Regions from separate parts of the Pseudarthrobacter sp. NPDC058119 genome, predicted to be linked through region 3. Evidence: riboswitches for the same ligand, from Rfam matches in the RefSeq annotation. Region 3 holds a riboswitch; each other region holds the start of a gene.

Region 1 (4,205 bases), on a different contig from region 3:
CATCGGGTCAGCCACGTTCTTCGACGCGTACACCGTCCTGGCCATCGCCTTCGCGATGCCCCAGCTGTCCACCGAATGGCACCTGAACGCCGGGGAAATCGGAATGATCCTCTCCGCCGGCTACGTCGGGCAAATCTTCGGATCACTCTTCTTCGGCCAACTCGCCGAACGCATCGGACGCCTTCCAGTCCTGCTCATCACCATCCTGCTTTTCGTCTCCATGGACGTCGCCTGCCTTTTCGCATGGGGTGCCACGTCAATGATCATCTTCCGGTTCCTCCAAGGCATCGGCACCGGCGGCGAAGTGCCGGTCGCCAGCGCCTACATCAACGAATTCGTCGGCGCCAAAAAGCGCGGCCGCTTCTTCCTCCTCTACGAGGTCATCTTCCCCGTCGGCCTCATGTTCGCCGGCATCGCCGGGTACTTCCTCGTCCCGGTCGTTGGCTGGAAGGCCATGTTCATCGTCGGCATCATCCCCGCCCTCCTCACCATCCCCATGCGCTGGCTCATGCCCGAATCCCCGCGCTGGCTTGCCTCCAGGGGCCACATCCACAAGGCCGAGACAGTCGTCGCCATGCTGGAAAAGGAAGCGCGAAAAGCCGGACACACCCTCTCCGATCCTGTCGTCCGCCCCGTGGATCCGAAGGCAACGGCCCGCACCAGCTGGCGAGAACTGTTTTCCGGGATCTACAAGAAGCGCACCTTCATGATCTGGATGCTCTGGATCTGCGTCTACATGGTCAACAACGGCCTTATCACCTGGCTCCCCACGCTTTACAAGCAGACCTTCAACCTTCCGCTGCAAACCAGCCTCGCCTACGGCTGGGTCACGTCGGCAGTAGGCGTCGTCGCGTCGATCGTCTGCGCACTGCTCATCGACCGCGTCGGCCGCAAACGCTGGTACTCGTGGGCATTCCTCGCCGCCACGGTGCCGCTCGTCGTCCTCACCGCCCTCGGCGCCGTCTCCGCCACCCAAGTGGTGGTGTTCGCCAGCATCGCCTACGCCATCCTCCAAACCATCTCCTTCTCCCTGTACCTCTACTCCGCCGAGCTCTACCCCACCCGGCTGCGCGCCATCGGAACCGGTTTCGGCAGCGCCTGGCTCCGCGCCGGCTCAGCGATCGGGCCCATCCTTGTGGGCTACATCGTCGACAACTACGGCATCAGCTTCGTCTTCACCGTCTTCGCAGCAGTCGCCCTCATCGGCGGCCTGATCACTATCTTCTTCGCCATCGAAACCAAAGGCCGGGTCCTCGAAGAGCTCTCGCCCTAAACGACAAACCGCCTCCACGGCAGCGGCTGGAACCTCCTTGGGTCCGTGCCGCTGCCATTGGCAGTTAAGGTTGCCTTCCGGCCGGCGCGCGGCGCATTCCAGACCGGACCCGGTCATATCCGGCGGATTGGCGCACGGGGCCCCGCAATCCAGCCCTGCCAGGTGTAAACTTGACCTCGCCCAACCGGGCACACCAACAAGCGTTACCCACACCAAAAGCAACACTAAAAACGACAGGGGAGCGCCGCCGTCGGGCAACCTGGCACCAGCCGGGCACCGCAGGTGGGCGCTGAGAGTGCGGACAGCCGCAGACCCTCGAACCTGATCCGGTTAGTACCGGCGCAAGGGAGTCGAGTTCTCAAAGTGTCGCGGTTCCACGGCCACAGGCCGCCGGCCGGGTCCACTTTCCCCTCCTGTTTCCCAGGAGGATCACATGAGCACTGCAGCAATCAAGAAGACCACCAGCAAGTCCTGGCGCGTCGTGGACATCGTCGTCGCCGCCCTGGTGGCCATCGCCGGCGGCGTCATCTTCTGGGCCTGGGACCAGGGCGCCGCCGCCCTGTCCGCTCCCATGAACGCCGCCTACCCACCCCTCACCGGGCTGCTCGCCGGCGGATGGATGATTCCAGGCGTGCTCGGGATGCTCATCATCCGCAAGCCCGGGGCTGCCCTGTTCTGCGAAACCGTGGCCGCCACCGGAGAGCTGCTCATGGGCTCCCAGTACGGCGCTTCGGTCCTCTTCTCCGGTTTCATCCAGGGCCTGGGCGCGGAAATCATCTTCGCAATCTTCGTGTACCGGAAATTCAACCTGCCCGTGTCCCTGCTGGCAGGCGCTGCGGCCGGATTCTTCTGCGGCCTGAACGATTCGTTTGCACCGTGGGGCTGGAACATCGCCTACTCCGGCGCGGACAAGCTGGCCTACATTGTCCTCACCACCATTTCCGGAGCCATCCTGGCCGGCGCGCTGGCCTGGCTCGCCACCCGCGGCCTGGCCCGCACCGGCGTCCTGAGCTCCTTCGCGTCCCGCAAGGCCGCCACGGAGCCCGTCTTCTCCTGATGGCACCCTCCCAGGACTCCGGCGCGGTCCGCCCCGCCGCCGTCACCGCCCGCGGCTGGGGCTGGCGGCACGCCGGCCGGGCCAAACCCGCCGTCCACGGCCTCGACCTGGACATCGCCCCCGGGGAGCGGGTGCTGCTGCTCGGCCCCTCCGGCGCCGGGAAGTCCACGCTGCTGCACGCGCTGGCCGGCGTCCTGGGAGACATCAACGACGACGGCGAGGCAGGCGACGCCGACGAGTCCGGTTCGCTCCTGGTGGACGGCGCCGCGCCCCGCTCCCAGCGCGGCCGCGCCGGCCTGATGCAGCAGGACCCCGAGACGCAGGTGGTCCTCTCCCGGGTGGGGGACGACGCCGCCTTCGGCGCCGAAAACCTCGCGGTGCCCCGCGACGCGATCTGGCCCCGCGTGCAGGCAGCGCTGGCCGACGTCGGACTCTCCCACCTCCCGCTTGACCACCCGACGTCGGCCCTGTCCGGCGGCCAAAAGCAGCGCCTGGCGCTCGCTGGCATCTTGGCGATGCGCCCCGGCCTGATCCTGCTGGACGAACCCACCGCCAACCTGGACCCGGACGGCGTGCTCGAAGTCCGGGACGCCGTGGCCCGCTCCCTGGACAAAACCGGCGCCACCCTGGTGGTCGTGGAGCACCGCGTGTCCGTGTGGAAGGACCTGGTGGACCGGATCGTGGTCCTGCAGCCCGGCTCCGCCAGCGAGCCCGCCGTGCTCCTGGACGGCCCGCCGGACCACGTGCTCAACGAGGCGCGGACCATGCTGGCCGCTGCCGGCGTGTGGGTCCCCGGGTACGTCCCGGCCACCCGTTCGCGCGCCGCCGTCCCGGCCCACGGAACGGGCACCCTCCTGCTGGCCGCTGAGCAGCTGGCCGTGTCCCGGGAGCGTCCGCGCCGCCAGGGTTTTCGGAAGACACCGCCGGTGCCGGTCCAGGAGGGCGTGGCCGCCCAGGTCCGCGCCGGGCAGGCCCTGGCCATCACCGGTCCCAACGGCGCCGGCAAGTCGACGTTCGCCCTGACCCTGGCCGGCCTGCTGGAGCCCGTGGCAGGGACGGTGTCCGCCACGCTGGACCTCAGCCGGGGCGCCGGCATCGACCCCTACAAATGGAAGGCCGAGCAACTGATTTCACGGGTGGGCACGGTCTTCCAGGAACCGGAACACCAGTTCGTCACCGGGAAGGTGCTGGACGAACTGCAGTTCGGCCCGAAGCACCTGGGGCACGGCGAAGACAGGGTGGACGAACTGCTGGAGCGCCTGCGGCTCACCCAGCTGGTGGACGCCAACCCCTATACGCTCTCCGGCGGGGAAAAGCGCCGCCTCTCGGTGGCCACCGTCCTTGCCGCCAGCCCCCAGGTGCTGATCCTGGACGAGCCCACTTTTGGGCAGGATGCCAATACCTGGGCCGAACTCGCATCCTTCCTGTCCGAGCTCCTGGATGCCGGCACGGCGGTGGTTTCCGTGACCCACGACGCCGAGTTCACCGGCGCCCTGGGCGGAACGGAACTGCGGATGGCCGCCACGGAAGCGGTGGCACCATGAGGCAGGAACTCACCTTGGGCGGCAACCGCGCCCTCCTGGCCCGCGCCAATCCACTCAGCAAGTTCGCGGCGGTCCTGCTCATCACGGCGGTCCTGGCGCTGTCCATCGACTGGGTGTCCGCCTCAGTGGCCCTGGTCTTCGAACTGATGCTGTTTCCCCTGGCCGGGCTCACCGTGTCCCTGCTGTGGCAGCGCGGATGGCCGTTGATCCTCGCCGCAGCCATCGGCGGCTGGAGTACCGCCATCCTGGCGCCGGACAGCGGAAGGATCCTGCTCGACGTCGGCATCTGGAGCATGAGCGAGGGTTCCCTCCAGCTGGGCATCGGCTTCCT
Region 2 (4,205 bases), 350 kb from region 3:
GCTCCATTCGTGACGCCAGCTGGTCCGAGCCGGCCATGATGCCCGGAAGCAGGGGCAGGGCTTCGCGCGCCCAGCCGGGAACTTCGCCGCCGTTGCTCAGGGCCTCGCAGATGACCAGCACGAACCGGTCCACCAGGCGGCGCAGCGGCGCCGTGGTGTGGGCGTAGGCGGCGCCGATGGCGGACTGGATGCCGTCTTCGGGGACGGTTCCGTCGAAGGCGGTGTAGGAGGCGCCGCGGAACAGCATGCCGGCCGAATGCATGATGGCCAGCTGGCGGGGGTCTGTGGGATCGAGCGACCGCAGGTATTCGCCGTAGCTGACGTGCCCGTCCCAGGGCTTGCCCAGCACCTCGGTCTGCAGCCGGAAGTGCCGCAGCGACCGCTCGTCAGGGGCAGGCATGGTCCGCAGGATGCCCACTTTGCCCTCCAGCATGAGCTGCGCGGCGGCCATTCCGGTCATCAACGAGATCTGCGCGTTCCAGTCCTCGACGGGAAGCTGCGGAACGGCGTCAATCCGGTAGCCGCCGTCCGGCAGCTGGACGATTTCCTGCTCGGGCATGTTCAGGCTGGCGCCCTCGCGCGCCCGTTCCAGTGCTACCCGCTTCAGGCCCACCTCGCGGAGCAGCCGCAGGACGGGAGGCGCGGTCCCGGCGTCGAGGTCTGCCTGGGCGCCCTTGTAGCTGAGCTTGTCGCGGCTGCGGACCCGTGCCCGCCGGACGCCCACGGTCAGTACCGACGCGTCGCCGTCGAGCGTGAAGTCCCAGACGAAAGCCGAACACTCCTGGCCGGGCAGCAGGCTGCCGGCCCCCTCGCTGATCACCTCCGGATGCAGCGGGATCCGACCGTCCGGAGCGTAGAACGTCTGCCCGCGGCGCCGGGTTTCGGCATCCAGCGGACCGCCAGGCGCAACGAAGGCGGGGACGTCGGCGATGGCGTACATGACCCGGTAGCCGTCCCCGTCCAGTTCGATAAACACGGCCTGGTCCAGGTCGGTGGAGGACGCCGGATCGATGGTGACGAATTCGACGGTGGTCAGGTCGTAGGACGGCAGCGTCAACGCCGCGACGGCGGCCCGGGCGTCTTCCACGGCGTCGGCCGGGTACGGGCCCGGCAGCTCAAGTTCGGTCCGCAGCAGGCCCAACGCCTCTTCCAAGGCGTTCCTGTGGTCATGGACGTTGGGGGCCAACCGATGATGTGACACAAAATTCAGCCTAGCCCCAAGTTCCGGGATTAAGCAGGCTCAGCCGTCCAGCGCGCCAAGGAGCGAGGCAGCAGCCGCCGCGGGGTCGGGGGCCTCGGTGATGGCGCGCACCACGACGATCCGGCGTGCACTGGCCTCCACCACCTCGCGGACGTTTCCGAGGTCGATGCCGCCGATGGCGAACCACGGCACGGGATCCCCGGCCTGCGCCGAGGCGCCGGCGGCGTACTTGACCAATTCGGGCCCGACGGCGGCCCTGCCGGGTTTGGTGGGGGTGGCCCACACGGGCCCCACGCAGAAGTAGTCCAGCCCGGACGGGCCGCCGGTTGCCTCGAGGGCCGCGTCGACCTGGCCGGTGGTGTGGCTGGAGAGGCCGATGGCGGCGTTGCCGTTGACCAGGGTCCGCGCCGCGGCCAGCGGAAGGTCCTTTTGGCCGATGTGGAACACCGGTGCCCCGGACAGGACGGCGATGTCGGCGCGGTCATTGACGGCCCAGAGTTTCCCGTGCCGCACCGCGGTCTCCTTCAATGCCGCCAGAAGGTCCAGTTCCTCGGCGGCCTCGATGGTCTTGTCGCGCAGCTGGATGATGTCCACGCCGCCGGCAAACGCGGCGTCCACGAACTCCGCGAAGTCGCCCCGGGCGGTCCGTGCATCGGTGCACAGGTACAGGCGGGCCGCCTTGAGGGCGTCGTTGTGGCCGGCGTTGGCGACTTCGGCATGGGGCACGTCAGCAGCCGGGGCGTGGGAACCTGCCGGGAAGGAGGGGGTGGTCGCATTCATGCCTGCAAGCCTAGTTCCTCTAAACTGGGCACGTACTGCGGGAGCCCGCGGCAGCTGTCACAAAGCGCCGGGCTGAGAGGGCGTCAGAGCCGACCGCTTGACCTGATCCGGTTAATGCCGGCGTAGGGAAGGAACCACATGAGCACTCCTGTTGACCATCGTGCCGGGCCGTCCGGCGCCCCCGGTTCCATGGTCCGCGCGGACGTCGCCGTCATCGGCGGCGGAGTGGTGGGCCATGGCATCGCCTGGGAGGCGCAGCGCTCCGGCCGTTCCGTTGCCCTGATCGATGACGCGCCCGGAAGCGGTGCCAGCTGGGCCGCCGCAGGAATGCTGGCCCCCGTCAGCGAACTGCACTACCAGGAGGAGGACCTCCTGGAACTGATGCTTGACGCTTCCTCCCGCTGGCCCGGTTTCGCCGCAGGCATCGCCGAAGCCACCGGTGCGGATTCCGGATACCTCACGACGTCGACACTCGCCGTGGGTGCCGACGCCGCGGACCGCCGCGCACTGATGGACCTCCGCGGGGTACAGCAGGCCAACGGACTGTCCGTGGAACCCCTGACCGTACGGGAAGCCCGCAAACGCGAGCCGCTCCTCAGCCCCGCGATAGCCTGCGCCCTGGACACGCCCGCTGACCACCAGGTTGATCCCCGCCGCCTGGTGGCTGCCCTGCGGCAGGCCCTCGCCGGCGCCGTCCGCGGGATGCCCGGCCTGGCGGCGGCAGGGGCGGGGGACGGGTATGCCGTGCCGGACCGGGCAGCCGGCCTGCTCTGGGAGGGTGGAACCGTCGTCGGCGCCAGCCTCGCCGGCGGCGGCACCGTCCTGGCAACGGAAACTATCGTGGCCAACGGGCTGCAGGCAGGGGACCTTGGCGGCCTGCCCGACGGGCTGGAGTTGCCCCTGCGCCCTGTGCACGGCGACATCCTGCGGCTCGCCGTTCCCCGCCACCTCCAGCCCCTGGTGACGTCCACCGTGCGCGGGCTGGTTCACGGCGTCCCCGTCTACATCGTTCCCCGGCAGGACGGGACCGTGGTCATCGGCGCCACCCAGCGCGAGGACGCCCTGTCCGATGCCGTCAGCGCCGGAGGCGTCTACCAGCTGTTGCGCGATGCCCAGGCGCTGGTGCCCGCCGTTGCCGAACTGGAGCTGCTGGAGTGCACCGCCAGGGCCCGGCCCGGAACCCCCGACAACGCGCCGCTGCTGGGCCGTGTGCCTGCGCCCCCCGGATCCGCGGGAACCAAGGCCGGTGACGTCCCGGGACTCATCATCGCCACCGGGTTCTTCCGGCACGGGGTGCTGCTCACCCCCGCGGCCGCAGCCATCTGCGCCGGCTTGCTGGACGGGCGTGCCGATCCGCGCTGGGCGCCTTTCAGCCCGGAGCGGTTCTCGCGTCCGGCCGCTGCCCGCACAAACCACCACACCAAGGAGACAGCGTGAACATCACCCTGAACGGAAACACCCACACGGTGGCGGACGGCGCCTCCATCACCACCCTCGTCAGCCAGGTCACCGGACGCCCGCTGGCGCCTAACGGCCAGGCGACGGACGGCGGGAAGCTGGGGGTCGCCGTCGCCCATAATGCGCAGGTGGTGCCGCGCAGCCAATGGTTCGCCACGGCGCTCGCCGAGGGCGACGACATCGAACTTGTCACGGCAGTACAGGGAGGCTGACACCATGACCGAAACCAGCACCATCAACCCGGCCGGGAATCCCGGCGCCGCTGACGCCCTGGTGATTGACGGCGTCGCCCTTGGATCCCGCCTGATCATGGGTACCGGCGGGGCACCGAGCCTGGACGGACTGGGCGCTGCGCTCCTGGCCTCCGGCACCGCCTTGACCACCGTGGCCATGCGCCGCTACTCGACGGCGGAAACCGGCTCGCTGTTCCAGCTGCTGGTGGACCACGGGATCCGCGTGCTGCCCAACACCGCAGGCTGCTTCACGGCCAGGGACGCCGTCCTCACGGCGGAGCTTGCCCGGGAGGCATTGGAGACCGACTGGGTGAAGCTGGAAGTCATTGCCGACGAGCAGACACTGCTGCCCGATGCCGTGGAATTGGTGGAGGCCACGGAACAGCTGGTCAACCGGGGGTTCAAGGTCTTCGCCTACACCAACGACGACCCCGTGCTGGCGCTGCGGCTGGAGAACCTTGGCGCCACCGCGGTCATGCCGCTCGGCGCCCCGATCGGGACGGGCCTGGGAATCCTGAACCCGCACAACATCG
Region 3 (4,205 bases):
AGACCGGCGCCCTGCACCGCGTTGCCGCGGGAGGGCACCGGCCCCAGGACTCCCATGATGGGGACCGGTCCATCCGCCAGTTCATCAGCGGGGTCGGCAGGAGCCAGCCCGCCCGGGCGTCCTAGCCTTCAGCGGGGACCCGCAGCTCCGGCAGGTACACCTTGCCGCCGGCTGCCAGGAACTCCTCGCTCTTCCCGCGCATGCCGGAAGCCATGTCCGCCAGCGCCGCTTGGGCCTCCGCGGACCCGTATTCGTCCCGGATGTCCTGGCTGATCCGCATGGAGCAGAACTTCGGACCACACATCGAACAGAAGTGGGCTGTCTTGGCCGGTTCGGCCGGCAGCGTCTCATCGTGGAACGACTCCGCGGTCACGGGGTCCAGGGACAGCGCGAACTGGTCCCCCCAGCGGAATTCGAACCTTGCCTTGGACAGCGCATCATCGCGCTCATGCGCCCCGGGATGGCCCTTGGCCAGGTCCGCGGCGTGCGCTGCGATCTTGTACGTGATCACGCCTGTCTTCACGTCGTCCTTGTTGGGCAGGCCCAGGTGCTCCTTCGGCGTGACGTAGCAGAGCATGGCAGTGCCGTACCGGGCAATCTCGGTGGCGCCGATCGCCGAGGTGATGTGGTCATACCCGGGCGCCACATCCGTCACCAGGGGCCCCAGGGTATAGAAGGGCGCCCCCTTGCACAGTTCCTGCTGCCGCTCCACGTTCTCGCGCACCAGGTGGAAGGGAACGTGGCCGGGCCCTTCCACCATCACCTGCACGTCGTACTCCCAGGCCCGTTGCGTCAGCTCGGCGAGGGTGTCCAGTTCGGCGAACTGGGCGGCGTCGTTGGCGTCCGCGGTGGAACCGGGGCGGAGGCCGTCACCCAGCGAGAAGGCGACGTCGTATTTGGCGAAGATTCCGCACAGTTCATCGAAGTGCGTGTACAGGAAGTTCTCCTGGTGGTGGGCCAGGCACCAGCCGGCCATGATGGAGCCGCCGCGCGAGACGATGCCGGTGACGCGGTTCGCGGTGAGCGGGACGTACCGCAGCAGCACGCCCGCGTGGATGGTCATGTAGTCCACGCCCTGCTCGCACTGTTCAATCACCGTGTCACGGAAGATCTCCCAGGTCAGGGCGTTGGCCTCGCCGTTGACCTTCTCCAGCGCCTGGTAGATGGGGACGGTTCCAATGGGCACGGGGGAGTTGCGGAGGATCCATTCCCTGGTGGTGTGGATGTCATCGCCGGTGGACAGGTCCATAACGGTGTCGGCGCCCCACTGGGTTGCCCACTGCAGCTTGTCCACTTCCTCGGCGATCGAACTCGTCACGGCCGAGTTGCCGATATTCGCGTTGATCTTCACCAGGAAGGCCTTGCCGATGATCATGGGCTCGGATTCCGGGTGGTTGATGTTGTTGGGAATGATGGCGCGGCCGGCGGCCATTTCGCTGCGGACCAATTCCACGTCGCAGTTCTCGCGCAGGGCCACGAACCGCATCTCCTGCGTGATGATGCCCTGCCGGGCATAGTGCATCTGCGTCACTGTCCGGCCGTCGACGGCGCGGCGGGGCACCGGCTGCGCACCCTTCCACTCCGCGGAGGCAGCGCCGCGGCGGACGGCCGAGCGGCCGTCGTCGAGCAGGTTTCTCGCCCTGCCGCCATACGCCTCGGTGTCAGCCCGCGCCGTGATCCACTCGGAGCGGAAGGGCTGCAGGCCTCGGACGGGGTCGCTTCCGGGGCCCGCGGTCCGGTAGGACCGGAAGGGTGGGTTCGGCTGGCCATTGGGTGACGGCTCAAGGGCAATTTCGGTCACCGGGACCCGGATTCCGGACGCCTCATCCGCAAGGTAGGCGAGTGAGTGCGACTTCAGCGACTGGGTCACCGGCGGCACCGAAGTGCCATCCGGCACACCGGCGGACGGCTGAAGGGCAGGGTTCAACTGGGTGTTTTGCGTACTCAAGGGAATACTCACTTCCTTCGCCGGCATTACCCGGACAGGTTCAACGGTCGCAGGCTGCGCCAGCCCGATCTCAGCCCCTGCAAGGGCACCCGTGTGGTCAGGAACGAAGCTACCACAGGCACCCGGAGCGGCCTTGTCATAAACGTGGTGCTACCCTGACCGGCATCGAAAGGAGCACCACCATGGCAGGCATCATCCACTTCCGCGGGCCCGTCCTGACCGCACCGGACAGGATGCGGCATGGACTCTGGTCCGTGGACGGCAAGCTGACGTTCACCCGGCCGGCGGCTGCTCCGGACCGGGTTCTGGACGGCTGGGTGCTGCCGGGCTTCGTCGACGCCCACTGCCACATAGGGCTCGGGGCCGCCGGCCCGGTCGAGCCCGCGGCGGCCAGGGACCAGGCGCAGGCGGACCTCAACGCCGGAACCCTGCTGGTCCGGGACGCGGGTTCGCCGGCAGATACCCGTTGGATGCAGGGCGGCAGGGACTTCCCGGTGCTGATCCGGGCCGGGCGCCATATCGCCCGGACGCGCCGCTACCTGCGGGGCTTCGCCGAGGAGGTGGAGCCCGAGGGCCTCGTGGAGGCCGTCCGAAAGCAGGCGCGCGACGGCGACGGCTGGGTCAAGCTCGTGGGCGACTGGATTGACCGCAGCGCCGGCGACCTGTCGCCGTCGTTTCCTGCCGCCGTCATACGCGATGCCGTCCAGGCGGCGCACGACGAAGGGGCCCGGGTAACGGCGCACTGCTTCGCCGAAGACACCCTGGACCAGGTGCTGGACGCCGGCATTGACTGCGTCGAGCACGCCACCGGGCTCCTGCCCCGCCACCTGCCCCGGTTCGCGGAGCAGGGCGTCCCGATCGTGCCCACGCTCATCAACATCGCCACCTTCCCCGACATTGCCGCGCAGGCGGAACCCAAGTTCCCGCGTTATGCCGCCCACATGCGCGCGCTCTGGGAACGCCGGCTGGAGCGGGTAGCGGAAGCCCATGCGGCCGGTGTCCGCATCTTTGCCGGTACCGATGCCGGCAGCGTGATCAGGCACGGCAGGATCACGGACGAAATCCTCGCCCTGCACGGCGCCGGCCTGCCCATGGAGGCGGCCCTCGACGCCGCCTGCTGGGCAGCCCGGACGTGGCTGGGAGCGGACGGCGTGGAGGATGGGGCCCGCGCCGACGTCGTTGTCTGCCGGGACGACCCGCGCGCGGCACCTCAGACCATTACGGCCCTGGAACACGTGGTGCTGGGAGGGCGGATCATTCGCTGACAGTTGGCTCCCGGGACTTGGAATATATTGAAGCTTCAAGTAATTTTAATGTGTGACAGGCCGCCACCGGGACGGCCGCCAATGCAAGGAGCCGTCAATGACCGCATCAGCCAACAGCCAGGATCTTCTTCCTGCCGACCTCGCCATGGGCACCGTGATGCTCAAGGTGGGCGACATGAAGGTCATGACCGACTACTACCAGCGCGCACTGGGTCTTGAGGTGGTCGCCGAACAGGACGGCGGCCTCTACCTTGGCCGCCTGGGCAGGCCGCTGGTCCACCTCGCACCGGCCCCCGGACTGCACCTTCCCGGCAGGGGAGAGGCGGGTCTCTTCCACACCGCCCTGCTCTTCGAGGACCAGGCTTCCCTTGCCGCCACCGTCGCCACGGCTGCCCAGTACGAGCCGCGGGCCTTCACCGGCAGCGCCGACCACCTGGTCAGTGAGGCCTTCTACTTCACCGACCCCGAGGGCAACGGCATCGAGCTGTACTGGGACCGCCCCCGCAGCAACTGGTCCTGGAACGGGACCGACGTGGTCATGGACAGCCTGGCGCTCCCGCCGCAGCGCTACCTCGAGCAGCACCTCACCGAAGAGTCCCTGGAGGGACAGCGGCAAACAGCCGCCGGCGTGGGCCATGTCCACCTGCAGGTTGGCGACGTGCAGACCGCCCGGGACTTCTACGTGGGCACCCTCGGGTTCGAGAAGACCGCCGGCTGGCACGGGCAGGCCTTGTTCGTTTCCGCGGGCCGGTACCACCACCACATGGCCATGAACGTCTGGAACAGCCGCGGCGCGGGTCCGCGCAAGGACACCCTGGGACTTGGCGAGGTGCTCATCGAGGTTCCGTCAGGGGACGACGTCGGCACCCTGACTGACCGTCTCAAGGTCGCCGGGGTGCCCGCCCATCACACGGGTTCGGAGCTTCGGTTCGAAGATCCGTGGCGCAACCGGATCCGCGTCGCCGTCCGCTGACCACTGCGGCCTCCGGCGC
Region 4 (4,205 bases), on a different contig from region 3:
GCCGGCGTCATTGTCCGCACCGCCGCCGAGGGCGCTTCCGAGGAAGAGCTCACGCACGACATCAATCGGCTGCGCGCCCAGTGGGAAGGCATCGAAAGCCAGTCCACGTCCACCAAGATCCTGGCCCCCGAGCTCCTTTACGGCGAACCTGATCTCACCATCAAGGTGGTCCGCGACGTCTTCAACGAGGACTTCTCCAAGCTCATCGTTTCCGGCGAGGAGGCCTGGGACACCATCGAGGCCTACGTCACCTACGTGGCGCCGGACCTGGTGGGCCGGCTGGAGAAGTGGACCAAGGACCAGGACATCTTCTCCGCCTGGCGCATCGACGAGCAGATCCACAAAGCCCTCGAGCGGAAGGTCTTCCTGCCCTCCGGCGGCTCCCTGGTGATCGACCGCACCGAGGCCATGACCGTGGTGGACGTCAATACGGGCAAGTTCACCGGCAGCGGCGGCAACCTCGAGGAAACCGTCACCAAGAACAACCTCGAAGCGGCCGAGGAAGTGGTGCGCCAGCTCCGGCTGCGCGACATCGGCGGCATCATCGTGATCGACTTCATCGACATGGTGCTCGAATCGAACCGCGACCTGGTCCTCCGCCGCCTGGTCGAGTGCCTGGGCCGGGACCGGACCAAGCACCAGGTTGCCGAGGTGACCTCACTCGGCCTGGTCCAGATGACCCGTAAACGCATGGGCACGGGCCTGCTGGAAGTCTTTGGTGAGCAGTGCGAAGCCTGCGCCGGCCGGGGCGTCGTGACCCACGACGATCCCGTGGAGCACCGCCGCGCCAACATCGTGGCGGCCGAGCACCACGTCCAGCGCACCGACAACCGTCCCGAAGCCCGCGCGGAGACCCGTCCGGAAGCGCAGCGGAACGACAACGGCCAGCCCGGTGTCCGGTCCGAACGCAAGCGGCGGCGGGGACGCGGCGGCCAGCAGCCCGAGGCCGCCCCGGCACCTGCCGTCCATGTCCACACCGTCCAGCCGGACCCCTCCGACGCCGAGCGGCACGCCAAGGCTGAGGCAACCAGGCTTGCCCTGGCGAACATCGCCGCGGCCGCGCATGCAGCCCACCTGCATGACGACGAGGTGGCGGCAGCCCGGCAGGTGCCGTCCGTGGAGCCCGCGCCGGTTCCCGTTGAGGAGAAGCACGACGCCGACGCCCCGGCACGTCCCGCAGCGGTCCTGACGTTCGGCGGCGAGGAAGTCCCGCTTCCGTTCGTGGAGCACGCCGGGGAACAGCATCCGAAGCCTGCCCTGACGCTGGACCGCCTTGCGGAAGCATTCGCCCACCTGGGCCAGCCGGCTTCTCCCGTGGAGAACGCGCCTGCCAGGCAGGCAGAGGCCGTGCAGCCGGCAGCGGAGGTGGCGCCGGAAGGGCATGCCGACGGCGGGGCAGCGGAAGCCCCCGCCGGTGCCGCTCCCGGGGCATCCCCTGAAAAGGACTATTCGGACCACACGCTGGAGCAGTCGCGGCAGCGCCGGCCCCGGCGCCACCGGGCCGCCAGCCGTGCCCAGGGTGCCGCCAACGAGACTGCCGTCCAGCACCATGAAAACGTCCAGGCTGATGCCGCTGGGCACTCGCACGCAGCCAAGGCGCCCGAACCGGCGAAGGACCAGCCGGAACCCCGCAAGGCGGCCGAGGAACCCATCATCCTCGGTGTCGGCGTGCCGGCGTCGGAGCTGTAAATTCCGGCAAGCCACGGCGTCGACAGGTGAAGTCCCCGTCTCGTGGACCATTCCCCCCGAAAGTACAGGGGGAACAGTCCACGCGGCGGGGACTTCCTGCATCTGGCCGCTGTCACCTTTACCACAGCCCCGTGGCAGCGGCTAGGGTAGGAACCGACACGGGGTGCCGCGCACAGGCCGGCTGAGATCCAGACCCGTTGAACCTGTCCGGCTAGTACCGGCGAAGGGATGTCTCTTGTCTTCGACCCTTTTCATGCCCCTGCCAGCTCGCTCCGGCTTCAGCACCGGGCTGTCCACCGGCCGGGACGTCCCGCGGGTACTGTCCATCGCCGGCTCCGACCCGTCCGGGGGGGCGGGTATCCAGGCCGACCTGAAGAGCATTGCCGCGCACGGCGGTTACGGCATGGCTGCCATTACTGCCCTGACGGCACAGAACACCTGCGGTGTCCAGGCAGTCCACGTTCCTCCCGCGGCCTTCCTGGCCCAGCAGCTGGACGCGGTCAGCGATGATATCTCGATCGATGCGGTCAAGATCGGCATGCTGGGGGACGAAGCCGTGATCCGCACTGTCCGGCACTGGCTGGAGAAGGTCCGTCCCGCCGTCGTTGTCCTTGACCCGGTGATGGTGGCCACCAGCGGCGACCGGCTGCTGAGGGAGTCCGCCGAGGCCGCGCTCCGGGACCTGATGCCCCTGGCCCACCTCATTACTCCCAACCTGCCGGAGCTTGCCATGCTGGTGGGCGCGGAACTTGCGGACAGTTGGCCGGCAGCGCTGCAGCAGGGCCGGCGCCTGGCGGATGCCACCGGCGCCACCGTCCTGGTCAAGGGCGGCCACCTGGCGGGTGCGGAGTGCCCGGATGCGCTGGTCAATACCGCAGGCCTCCTGTCGCAGGACGTGGTGGAGGTGCAGGGAAACCGCGTCGACACCCGCAACAGCCACGGCACCGGCTGTTCCCTGTCCTCCGCAATGGCCACCGTCCAGGCACGCCTGGGCGACTGGGAGGCATCGCTCCTGACCGTCAAGCCATGGCTTGCCGGCGCCCTTGAAAACTCGGACCAACTCGAGGTTGGCCAGGGAAACGGACCGGTGCACCACTTCCACCATGTGCGGCAGGACCTGCATGACGGCGGCTTCGCTGCCCGGCTGTGGGAGGAAGCCCAACAGGACCTCGCGGACATCTACGCCCTGGACTTCATTCACGGCCTGGCTGCCGGGGACCTTCCCGAGAAGGACTTTGCCTACTATCTGGCCCAGGATGCCCTGTACCTGAACGGCTACTCCCGGGTGTTGGCACGCGCCAGTGCCCTGGCCCCCTCCGAAGCGGAACAGCTGTTCTGGGCAGGGTCCTCGCAGCAGTGCCTGGAGGTGGAGTCGGAACTGCACCGCTCCTGGCTCAGCACCCGGCCCACCCAGGGCGGCCGCGGCCCCGTCACCAAGGCTTACGTGGACCACCTCACCGCAGCGTCGGCGTCGGGCAGCTATGCCGTCCTGGCCGCCGCCGTCCTTCCCTGCTTCTGGCTCTACGCCGAGGTGGGCGAAAAACTGCACGGCCAGTTCGTTGCCTCGGGGGAGCCGGAAGGGCACGCCTACGCTGCCTGGCTGCGGACGTATGCCGACGAAGGCTTTGCCGAAGCAACGCGCCGGGCCATCGCCATCGTGGACGCGGCAGGACGGAAGGCCTCCGACGCCGAGCGGGAGGCCATGCTGACCGCGTTCAAGCAGTCCTGCCGCCTCGAGGTGGAATTCTTCGACGCGCCGAGGCTGCATTCCTGACTCCTGCGGGGAGCGCCGCCGCTATTATGGAGTTCATGGTTGCGGTGCTGCCCGCCGGAGTGTGGTTACTACCACACCCGGGCCGCCGGAACCAGCCTCATTTGCGGCCGTAGATGGATTTAGCGTATTCTAGATCTTCGGTGCTTACGCCAACACTTGGGTTATGACCCCACGGCGTTGAGGCACAGCGGGAACCTTGGCTTTTTCGAGTCGGTTCCGCACGCAAATTTTGTAATAAACGTCGAGAGAAGTGAGTTCCCAAGTGGTGTACGCGATTGTCCGCGCAGGCGGCCGCCAAGAGAAGGTTTCCGTTGGAGACTTCGTTACCCTGAACCGCGTCGCCGGTGGAGCCGGCAGCACCATCGAGCTGCCCGCACTGCTCCTGGTTGATGGTGACAAGGTCACCTCCGCCGCCGCTGACCTGGCCAAGGTAACTGTTACGGCTGAAATCCTCCAGGACCTGCGTGGTCCTAAGATTGTCATCCAGAAGTTCAAGAACAAGACCGGCTACAAGAAGCGCCAGGGTCACCGCCAGGAACTGACCAAGGTCAAGATCACCGGCATCAAGTAACCACCGGTTACTGTTCAGGTATTTCAACAGATTCCCCAGAATTTAGAGGCAGGCATTTCAGATGGCACATAAAAAGGGCGCGAGCTCCACTCGCAACGGTCGCGATTCCAACGCTCAGTACCTCGGCGTCAAGCGCTTCGGCGGCCAGGTTGTTTCCGCAGGCGAGATCAT

What was found. A riboswitch is a leader RNA that binds a small molecule or an ion and turns the genes downstream of it on or off. The one in region 3 is predicted to bind thiamine pyrophosphate.
Region 1: it holds a riboswitch for thiamine pyrophosphate, as region 3 does, so the genes downstream of both, ACFVTD_RS09490 (ECF transporter S component) here and thiC (phosphomethylpyrimidine synthase ThiC) in region 3, are expected to answer to the same signal.
Region 2: it holds a riboswitch for thiamine pyrophosphate, as region 3 does, so the genes downstream of both, ACFVTD_RS01645 (FAD-dependent oxidoreductase) here and thiC (phosphomethylpyrimidine synthase ThiC) in region 3, are expected to answer to the same signal.
Region 4: it holds a riboswitch for thiamine pyrophosphate, as region 3 does, so the genes downstream of both, thiD (bifunctional hydroxymethylpyrimidine kinase/phosphomethylpyrimidine kinase) here and thiC (phosphomethylpyrimidine synthase ThiC) in region 3, are expected to answer to the same signal.

What each region holds. Positions count from the first base shown of each region.
Region 1 covers NZ_JBHVTN010000003.1:338,963-343,167, reverse strand. The annotation lists gene ACFVTD_RS09495 (MFS transporter) at 1-1,273, shown strand, start outside; TPP riboswitch at 1,499-1,639, shown strand; gene ACFVTD_RS09490 (ECF transporter S component) at 1,707-2,330, shown strand; gene ACFVTD_RS09485 (ABC transporter ATP-binding protein) at 2,330-3,874, shown strand; gene ACFVTD_RS09480 (energy-coupling factor transporter transmembrane component T family protein) at 3,871-4,205, shown strand, end outside.
Region 2 covers NZ_JBHVTN010000001.1:365,716-369,920, reverse strand. The annotation lists gene ACFVTD_RS01655 (RNB domain-containing ribonuclease) at 1-1,201, opposite strand, end outside; gene thiE (thiamine phosphate synthase) at 1,241-1,981, opposite strand; TPP riboswitch at 2,009-2,127, shown strand; gene ACFVTD_RS01645 (FAD-dependent oxidoreductase) at 2,120-3,418, shown strand; gene thiS (sulfur carrier protein ThiS) at 3,415-3,651, shown strand; gene ACFVTD_RS01635 (thiazole synthase) at 3,656-4,205, shown strand, end outside.
Region 3 covers NZ_JBHVTN010000001.1:16,976-21,180, reverse strand. The annotation lists gene ACFVTD_RS00125 (alpha/beta hydrolase) at 1-125, shown strand, start outside; gene thiC (phosphomethylpyrimidine synthase ThiC) at 122-1,948, opposite strand; TPP riboswitch at 1,944-2,051, opposite strand; gene ACFVTD_RS00115 (amidohydrolase family protein) at 2,131-3,213, shown strand; gene ACFVTD_RS00110 (VOC family protein) at 3,311-4,186, shown strand.
Region 4 covers NZ_JBHVTN010000008.1:64,491-68,695, forward strand. The annotation lists gene ACFVTD_RS16720 (Rne/Rng family ribonuclease) at 1-1,689, shown strand, start outside; TPP riboswitch at 1,839-1,935, shown strand; gene thiD (bifunctional hydroxymethylpyrimidine kinase/phosphomethylpyrimidine kinase) at 1,943-3,463, shown strand; gene rplU (50S ribosomal protein L21) at 3,726-4,034, shown strand; gene rpmA (50S ribosomal protein L27) at 4,096-4,205, shown strand, end outside.